DNA from 3 places in the Photobacterium angustum genome. Region 2 is predicted to be linked to each of the others. Evidence: riboswitches for the same ligand, from Rfam matches in the RefSeq annotation. Region 2 holds a riboswitch; each other region holds the start of a gene.
What was found. Region 2 has a riboswitch for thiamine pyrophosphate ahead of thiD (bifunctional hydroxymethylpyrimidine kinase/phosphomethylpyrimidine kinase). Riboswitches for the same ligand answer to the same signal wherever they lie in the genome.
Positions count from the first base shown of each region.

Region 1: it holds a riboswitch for thiamine pyrophosphate, as region 2 does, so the genes downstream of both, thiB (thiamine ABC transporter substrate binding subunit) here and thiD (bifunctional hydroxymethylpyrimidine kinase/phosphomethylpyrimidine kinase) in region 2, are expected to answer to the same signal.
Region 3: it holds a riboswitch for thiamine pyrophosphate, as region 2 does, so the genes downstream of both, thiC (phosphomethylpyrimidine synthase ThiC) here and thiD (bifunctional hydroxymethylpyrimidine kinase/phosphomethylpyrimidine kinase) in region 2, are expected to answer to the same signal.

Region 1 covers NZ_MSCJ01000001.1:38,803-42,081, reverse strand. Annotated here, with positions in the region: gene leuD (3-isopropylmalate dehydratase small subunit) at 1-422, shown strand, start outside; gene BTO08_RS00190 (DUF547 domain-containing protein) at 563-1,345, shown strand; TPP riboswitch at 1,373-1,486, shown strand; gene thiB (thiamine ABC transporter substrate binding subunit) at 1,600-2,589, shown strand; gene thiP (thiamine/thiamine pyrophosphate ABC transporter permease ThiP) at 2,602-3,279, shown strand, end outside.
Region 2 covers NZ_MSCJ01000001.1:1,529,561-1,532,839, forward strand. Annotated here, with positions in the region: gene BTO08_RS06670 (DUF3080 domain-containing protein) at 1-201, shown strand, start outside; gene BTO08_RS06675 (DUF5062 family protein) at 333-593, shown strand; tRNA gene BTO08_RS06680 (tRNA-Val) at 833-909, shown strand; tRNA gene BTO08_RS06685 (tRNA-Val) at 957-1,033, shown strand; tRNA gene BTO08_RS06690 (tRNA-Val) at 1,080-1,156, shown strand; TPP riboswitch at 1,413-1,512, shown strand; gene thiD (bifunctional hydroxymethylpyrimidine kinase/phosphomethylpyrimidine kinase) at 1,613-2,446, shown strand; gene BTO08_RS06700 (M66 family metalloprotease) at 2,540-3,279, opposite strand, start outside.
Region 3 covers NZ_MSCJ01000002.1:242,653-245,931, reverse strand. Annotated here, with positions in the region: gene crcB (fluoride efflux transporter CrcB) at 106-489, opposite strand; gene BTO08_RS14805 (universal stress protein) at 694-1,116, shown strand; TPP riboswitch at 1,241-1,338, shown strand; gene thiC (phosphomethylpyrimidine synthase ThiC) at 1,457-3,279, shown strand, end outside.

The DNA.
Region 1 (3,279 bases), 1.5 Mb from region 2:
TTATGAACGCCCCTCGCTACCAAGGCGCGAGTATCTTACTGGCGCGTGAAAACTTTGGTTGTGGCTCTTCTCGTGAACATGCACCGTGGGCGCTTGCTGATTACGGTATCCAAGTTATGATTGCGCCAAGCTTTGCCGATATTTTCTATGGTAACTCGATCAATAACCAAATGGTGCCAGTACGTCTATCTGAGCAAGACGTCGACACTTTATTTAAGTATGTCGATGAAAATGAAGGCGCACAGATCACGGTTGATCTTGAAAAAATGATCGTCAGTGCGGATGGTAAAGAGTACACCTTTGAAATTGATGAATTCCGTCGTCACTGCCTATTAAATGGTTTAGACAATATCGGTTTGACACTACAACACGAAGATAAAATTACAGACTTTGAAAACCGTATTCCTAGCTTCTTAGCGTAATCGTACATTATCTGAAATTGGACGCCCTGTTTAATATAAACAGGGCGTTTTTATTTAAAATATCAAAAAGATAATGAAATTAGCCAATACTTATTACGGTCTTAATCAATATTGTTACTTATTATATTAATAGGAAGAATATGCGTATTGTTATTGCTATTTGGCTGCTGTTATTCACTCTTCCGATCTTTGCTGCGCCAAAATCCGAACTCTGGTCATATTGGCAACCTCATGATCCTAAAAACACAAACAAGATCAGTCATCAAGATTGGCAGCAACTACTCGATAAATATCTTGTCATTCAACCGAATCAAACCTTATTTCGTTATAACCAAGTATCAAGTGCTGATAAACAAAAGCTAGCATCTTATATTAAGCGGCTCAGTGCCCAAAACCCTCACCGTTATAATCGTGATGTTCAATTTGCCTATTGGGTTAATTTATATAACGCCCTAAGCGTTCAACTAATTATTGATAATTACCCTGTAAAATCAATTACTAAACTGGGAGGTTTATTTAGCTTTGGACCATGGGATCAAACCATTATTACCATTAATAATAAAAAGCTAACTTTAAACGATATTGAACATCGGATCTTACGCCCTATCTGGCAAGATCCTAGGATCCACTACGCGGTCAACTGTGCCAGCCTCGGTTGTCCTGATTTACTGCCTAAAGCATTTAATAGCGATCGATTAGACTCCCAGTTAGATCAAGCTGCCACACGCTTTATTAATAGTGAAAAAGCAGTAAAAGTAACAAAAAATGGCATCACGCTGTCATCTATCTATGATTGGTATCAAACTGATTTTGGATCGTTAACTGAGTTGCAACAACACCTTAATCATTATCGTGTTACGGCTAACGTGCAATTAACTCAGATCCGTTATACCTATAATTGGCAACTTAATCAGAAGCTATAACTTCGATACGGTTGCAGGTACAATAGTTTGTTCTCATTGGGGAGCCATTTGGCTGAGATTGTTAAGCATACATGCTTTATAGCAGAACCCATTGAACCTGAACCAGGTAATGCTGGCGTAGGAATTGAGATGCTCGAACATTCTTTCGAGCTCGCTGAACATTGCATGATGCAACAGCACTCAAACCTGTGCCGCTCTCTCTTTCAATTTTTGTCCCAAGGATGCAGGACATCTCGGAGCGCATAGTGAAAAAAATAAACACTCTTCTTCCCCTAATCTCTCTGTCATTGGTTGCAAGCTCAGCTTTCGCCTCAGACAATACTCTTAATGTTTATACCTACAGTTCCTTTGCTTCCGACTGGGGTCCAGGTCCTGTAGTAAAGAAAGCGTTTGAAAAACAATGTAATGGTTGTACAGTCAATTTTGTTTCTTTAGAAGATGGCGTATCGATTTTAAATCGCGTTCGTCTAGAAGGGAAAAACAGTAAAGCAGATGTGTTGTTAGGGCTAGATAACAACCTAATGACAGAAGCGAAAAATACCGGCCTATTAGCAAAAAGTGATGTTGATACCAGTAAGCTAACGCTTCCTAAAGGTTGGAGTGATGATACTTTCATCCCTTATGATTACGGCTATTTTGCCTTTGTGTATGACAGCGATAAACTGAAGAACCCACCTGCGAGTTTAGATGCTCTGATCAAAGATCAAAATATCAGCGTTATCTACCAAGATCCTCGTACTTCAACCCCAGGCCAAGGTCTAATGTTATGGATCAAATCGGTCTACGGTGATAAAGCCCCTGAAATGTGGCAGCAACTAGCGAAACACACAGTGACCGTCACTAAGGGCTGGTCTGAAGCCTATAACATGTTCTTAAAAGGCGAATCAGATATGGTGCTTTCTTACACCACATCACCGGCCTATCACATCATTGCTGAAGACAAACACCAGTACAAAGCGGCTAACTTCAAAGAAGGCCATTACATGCAAGTTGAAGTGGCAGCAAAAATGAAAAATAGCCCACATCCAAAGCTTGCCGATCAATTTATGCAATTTATTGTAAGTGATGCTTTTCAGTCACAAATCGCTACTCACAACTGGATGTATCCAATAACAAAGCAAAGCCTACCGAAAGGTTTTGATGAACTCACCGTACCAAGCAAAGCACTTGAATTTAGTGCCGACGAAGTGGCAACACATCGCAAAGCCTGGATCCGAGAGTGGCAGCAAGCCCTCACTCAGTAATGGTTTAAGACTTTGAACAAACGCATTACCTTATTGCCCGGCATTATCAGTGCCGGGCTGATCACTTTTGTTGTTGTTGCCGCGCCCACCGCCTTGATCAGCCAAGCTAACGACTGGCAACTATCAACACTATGGCATGATCCTTATCTGCGACATGTAACAGGATTTAGCTTCTACCAAGCCATCTTGTCGACTCTATTTAGCATCATCCCAGCGATTCCCATTGCTTATGCACTCTCACGACGGCAGTTTGTAGGAAAAGCTCTGCTATTACGTTTATTTGCGATGACGCTCGTGATGCCCGTCTTGGTTGCTGTTTTTGGTTTATTATCGATTTATGGCAAAAGTGGATTGATCAGTCATAACCTAGAAATACTAGGCTTACCGCCATTAAACATTTACGGTTTAAGCGGGATCTTACTGGCGCACGTATTTTTAAACCTGCCACTGACCGTTCGTTTTCTACTGCAAAGCCTAGACGGTATCCCCGCAGAGCAACATCAGCTTGCGGCGCATTTAGGTATTACTGGCTGGAGTAAATTTCGCTTAATTGCATGGCCTCGACTACGCCAACAACTGCCGCATATCGCGGGTTTAGTCTTTATGTTGTGCTTTACCAGCTTTGCCGTGATCATGTCGCTTGGCGGTGGCCCTAAATCAACCACTATCGAGCTCGCCATTTATCAAGCG
Region 2 (3,279 bases):
TATCGACAAATACAGCCCGTTTTACAGCAGATACTTCAACAATTGAATCAACCGAATATTCACCTCTCCTCACCAATGCAAACCTATATAGCATTCTATGTTGATGGCGATCTGTATCAGCAATTTCATGAAGCCACATTAGCGCACGTTAAATTCTGGCAACGTCTGTTTAAACAATGTAAATTCAAAGTTGGACAATAACTTTATTCTAATTTGATAGAATAACTTTGCTTCAAAAATTTGAGCTTTAAACTAAAATTTAAACTCAGCTTCTACAGTCGCGAAGACAATAAATTTGTATATATTTTCGCTAAGGGATATAGGAGATACGCATGAAGAAAACCAAGAATGAAGCAAAACTTCTCAAAAAAGCATTAGAAATAGGCTTTGCATTCGCGAAAAAACAAGGATTTGGCGATTTAGACCGCAGTGTTGGCTCTACCGACCGTGTTGAGTGTATTTATCGCTTACTGGTTGATTGTAAACAAATCACCCCTCTTGCCGTGGATCAAGAGGACGGCGTTCATATGAAACATAAGCTGGTTTTATGGATAAGCCGCTTACTCCCACCTGATCACGAACTTTTAAACTAAATTATCTTCCTGTGTAGCGCACGTTCTGTTGCGCTACACATTACATTTACTTGGCAATGCCCTGCTTAAAAAATGACTTCGACTATTTCATCATCAAGATTTTAAGATAACTGGCTATTGTTCAAGCAAACGCACTGAAATTACTAAAAAACTCTGTTTAAACACTTGCCTAGACGAAAGTGACTCGCTAATATGCTTGTCATTCGCTAATGACGATTACATTGTTATTCAGTTAGATTGCTCGCTTAGCTCAGTTGGTTAGAGTACTTGCATGACATGCAAGGTGTCACTGGTTCGAGTCCAGTAGCGAGCACCAGTTATTAAATAAATGGCTTCTTTAAGCGGTTTATCGCAGTACAATTTGCTCGCTTAGCTCAGTTGGTTAGAGTACTTGCATGACATGCAAGGTGTCACTGGTTCGAGTCCAGTAGCGAGCACCATTTTTAAATAAACGGCTTCTTTAAGTGGTTTATCGCAGTACAATTTGCTCGCTTAGCTCAGTTGGTTAGAGTACTTGCATGACATGCAAGGTGTCACTGGTTCGAGTCCAGTAGCGAGCACCAGATTCAAACAAAAAGCCTGCTTATAGCAGGTTTTTTTGTGCCCAAATATTAAGTCTAACCTTGTGCCTAGTTAGGTATTAAACCACTAAAAATAATTTCTAGTTATCTCGCTATTCCCTACCTCATTAGTAAAGCACACCGCACATTATAATTTATTATAAACATGATAATTCATACGAGCCCATTTTCGGTTATGAGCTGATTAACACCTCATTTTATAAGTACGTGACAACAAACGGTTTATCTATTAGGATTTGAGAATTAGTCGGGGGGCATTACGCTGAGATCACAATTAAGTGGGACCCGTTGAACCTGAACCAGTTAGCACTGGCGGAGGGAACTAAATAAACAATATCAGTATTGTTTAGGCAAGTTATCAATGGATCTCATCATTTCACATTAATCGATCCTTTCATTACTTGGCACCAGTTCCTAACGCTCAATTAGGAATCTGTTATGTCATCAAAAACAAGAAATAAATCCCATGTTACACCCCCTATAGTTTTAACTATTGCAGGCTCTGACAGTAGTGGTGGCGCGGGGATTCAAGCCGATATCAAAGCTATTTCAGCAACAGGTGGCTATGCTTGTTCGGTGATCACTGCAATTACGGCGCAAAACACCCAAGGTGTTAGTGGTATTCTTCCTATTCCCCTTACGATGATAGAACAACAATTAGATGCTGTTTTTACTGATCTCAACATTCAGGCAGTTAAAATAGGCATGCTTGCTGATAGTGATATCATCACGCTGGTTGCAAATAAAATAAAAGAGTACAAGCCACGCTATCTTGTGATTGATCCCGTAATGGTTGCCACCAGCGGTGACTTATTATTACAAGAGTCAGCCATTAGTACGCTAAAGCAAAAACTACTTCCACTTGCTGATCTCATTACACCTAATTTACCTGAAGCCGCTGCACTGACAAACAGCGAGATCCCACAAAATCTTACAGATATGTTGGGGTTAGTCAGCAAACTGCGTGATATACAAACTAAAGCAATACTTCTTAAAGGTGGACACCTAGAAAACGATTCAGAAAGTAATGATTTATTGATCTTAAATGACAATATCATAGAGCTAAAAACAAAACGTATTGAGACACAAAATACGCATGGTACAGGCTGTACCCTCTCTTCAGCCATTGCTTCTTACCTTGCTCAAGGTTATCCAATCGAACAAGCAACACAACGTGGCAAAGAATATATTACCTCTGCCATTTCAGCGGCTGATCTACTCAATATCGGTAGTGGTCATGGTCCTGTTAATCATTTTTTTACTCAGGATTAAAATAGCTAACAAGGCATGAAACATCACGCAACATGATATAAAAAAGCGGTGATTGAACTCACCGCTTTGATTTATAAATAAAATATTATGTGATTACAGTTTTGTCCAAGCATCTTGCCAATAAACACTGCTTGCTGGGGCATAAGAAGCACTTGAGCACCAACCTGAATTAGGCCAAGGTTTACATTGGTATAACTGCTCATCGCTAGCACGAACAATATCCCCTTCTTGGTAAACTGTACCCGCTTGATACGTTGGATATTCTCCCGGCGCAGGTGGCGTCACTTCTGGTTTTACTGACGTACAACCTTCCGTTGCAATTTGTTTCCAAACGCCCCACTCACCTGTTGTTCCCGGCTCTTCGCCTTGTGTCCACCAACCAGCTTGCCATACCACACCGTTGTGGCTGACTTCATCACCTGCCACATAAATACTTTGTGCACTCCATGTGTTTTCACACACAGCGCTACCTTCAACCGTCACAACACGTTGTGCCTGTGTTGTTTGTTGTGCGCTGTCAGTAATACGGTAATTTAAGGTGTAGTTACCTGCTAGATTAGTATTTACTTCACCTTCGATAATAATATTGGCCGTTATATCACCATCTTCAGCATCTTTTGCTGTGATGCCTGTTTTTTCATCAAATGTATCACCAAGTTGAATGGTCGTATCACCAATACCTTCTAACACAGGTTTTGCACTAAACACTTCAACATTACGCACAACAACAGATTCACTTAAAGCACTGTCATAGGCTTTGTAAGTTAGCGTGTAATGACCCACTTTATTCGTATCTACAGTACCTTCAACCACGATAGAGGCAGTGACATCAC
Region 3 (3,279 bases), on a different contig from region 2:
TGGGTGATTTGTTATTGTTCTTATTCATTAGTATAAAGTGATGATTCGTTTAATTTGGATATAAAAAAACCGCCATGCAGGCGGTTTTTTTATATCGGTTATCTATTAACTTTTCATCATAAGCTGGTAGCCAACATAACAAGCAGCAATGCTGACAATAACGTTAAGTAAAATGTTTAGGCCTGCTTTGAAAAATTCACCTTGTTGCATCAGTACAACGTTGTCCATTGAGAATGTAGAGAACGTCGTTAACGCACCAAGGAAGCCTAAGCCGATAATAGGTCGCCATGGTGCAGCTTCAATCATTCCTTGATTAAGTGCTGACATTAATAACCCCATGATCAAGGAGCCCAGCACGTTTACGGTTAAAGTACCGTATGGGAAGCCACGGCCAAATAGCATTACGCATAGCTCAGAAATTAGGTACCTTGAGCAGGCGCCGAATGCACCACCAAGCGCGATGAATCCTAGTAATAAATATTGGCTCATTGGGATCTCGTTTATATTTTCAAGTAATGATAAAAGCGCTCATGATAATCGCTAGCGAGAAGAGTGAGAACTCTCCAAAAATGCAATCATTGATTCAAATGAATATTAAATAGTCAGCGGTATACTTAGTTGTATAGCTACATTTATAGCATCATAATCATAAATAATGAATTTACTATGAGCCTTAGCTCAAGGAGGCTAGATATGTCGCTTTACCAAACAGTGTTATTAGCGGTTAATCCTGAAGATAAAAATGCGCATAAATTGATGGTGAAAGCTGGTGTAATAGCAGAGCAAAATCACGCTGATTTACATGTTGCTTATGTTGAGCCAGGGATCGGAAACGTAAGTTTTATTGATGTGGAAGTTGAGCTACAAGAAGAGCATGATGCGATTGCAAAAAAACGCATGAAAGAGTTATCTGATTTAATTACAGCTTCTTCTCATAAAGTTAAAGCGATACATACCGCAGATGGTGATGTTTCAAAGCATATAGAAGCTTTAGCAAAAGAAATTAATGCTAGTCTAGTGATCACAGGTTACCATAAATCAACTTTTCACTTGTTTGGTGATTTAAGTGGCTCTTTAGCTAATCACCTCGGTTGTGATGTATTAATTTCACAGTAACAACGATTAAAATATGCAATGTAATAATAAGCCGTGTTGATGCACGGCTTTTTGTTGTCTGTCACTTTTTATTATTTTTCTCTATATAAAGGTTGTTGCACTATAACGGCTTCTTTATACTCATTGCTACTTGTCGGAGTGCCATATGGCTGAGACCGCATTGCGGGATCCGTTGAACCTGATCAGGCTAATACCTGCGAAGGGAACGAGAGAATGTCTTCTGCTACATATCTTAAGGGATCACTGTATGCATCTGCATAGCTGTACTTAGGTACAGACCTCTTGTTTACGCCCATCCGCCAAGCATTTTCCCCTACATTGAAAAATCAAGGAAACTGCTATGTCGAATCGCAAGCAAGCGAGACTGGAAGCGAAACAATTTATTGAATCATTAACAGCACAACCATACCCGAACTCACAGAAAGTGTATGTTCAAGGTAGCCGTCCTGATGTGCTTGTTCCTATGCGTGAAATCACTCTAGCTGATAGCTTGGTTGGTGGCGGTAAAGATAATCCTATCTTTGAGCCTAACGAGCCTATTCGCGTTTACGACACTTCTGGTTTTTACACTGATCCTGAAAAAAACATCGATATTTATAATGGCTTGCCGTTAGTGCGTGAGCAATGGATCGCAGAGCGTGACGATACTGAATTACTAGAAGGGTTAAGCTCTGAGTATGCCAATGAACGTTTAGATGATAAGACGCTTGATGATTTACGTTTTGCGGAACGTGCGCGTATTCGTTGTGCAAAAGCTGGGCGTTGTGTGACGCAATTACATTATGCGCGCCAAGGTATTATTACGCCAGAGATGGAATATATCGCGATCCGTGAAAATATGGGTCGTGCGAAATACCGTGATGAAGTATTAAACCAACAACATCCAGGTGTGAGCTTTGGTGCTAATTTACCAAAAGAAATTACGCCTGAGTTTGTGCGTAAAGAAGTGGCTGAAGGCCGAGCAATTATTCCTGCCAACATTAACCATCCTGAAACTGAGCCAATGATCATTGGCCGTAATTTCCTTGTCAAAGTGAATGCCAATATTGGTAACTCAGCGGTGAGTTCATCGATTGAAGAAGAGGTTGAAAAACTTGTCTGGTCGACGCGTTGGGGTGGCGATACGGTAATGGATTTATCAACAGGTCGAAATATTCACGAAACGCGTGAGTGGATCATTCGTAATAGCCCTGTTCCGATTGGTACGGTACCTATGTACCAAGCGCTTGAAAAAGTGAATGGTGTGGCTGAGAACCTTAACTGGGAAGTGTTTCGTGACACATTACTAGAGCAAGCTGAGCAAGGTGTGGATTACTTCACTATCCATGCAGGCGTACTTCTTCGTTATGTACCTATGACGGCGAAACGTGTTACAGGTATTGTATCGCGTGGTGGCTCTATCATGGCGAAGTGGTGTTTGGCACACCATAAAGAAAGCTTCCTCTATCAGCACTTCCGTGAGATTTGTGAGATCTGTGCGCAATACGATATTTCACTATCGCTCGGTGATGGCTTACGTCCAGGCTCTGTCGCTGATGCCAATGATGAAGCCCAGTTTAGTGAACTACGCACATTAGGTGAGTTGACTAAGATTGCATGGGAATACGATGTGCAGGTCATGATTGAAGGCCCTGGTCACGTACCCATGCACATGATCAAAGAAAACATGGAAGAGCAGCTTGAGCATTGTCATGAAGCGCCATTCTATACCTTAGGCCCACTGACGACAGATATCGCACCAGGTTATGATCATATTACATCGGGTATTGGTGCGGCGATGATTGGTTGGTATGGCTGTGCAATGCTTTGTTATGTGACACCTAAAGAGCACTTAGGCTTGCCTAATAAAGACGATGTAAAAGTCGGTCTTATCACTTATAAACTCTGTGCCCATGCTGCCGACTTAGCAAAAGGCCACCCTGGTGCACAAGTGCGCGATAATGCCTTATCTAAAGCGCGGTTTGAATTCCGTTGGGAAGATCAATTTAATCTTGGTTTAGATCCTGAAACGGCGCGTGCCTATCACGATGAAACTCTCCCTCAAGAATCTGGCAAAGTAGCCCATTTCTGTTCAATGTGTGGCCCTAAATTCTGTTCAATGAAGATCTCTCAAGAAGTACGAGATTACGCCAAGGGATTAGAAGACTCAGAAATCGCGATCAA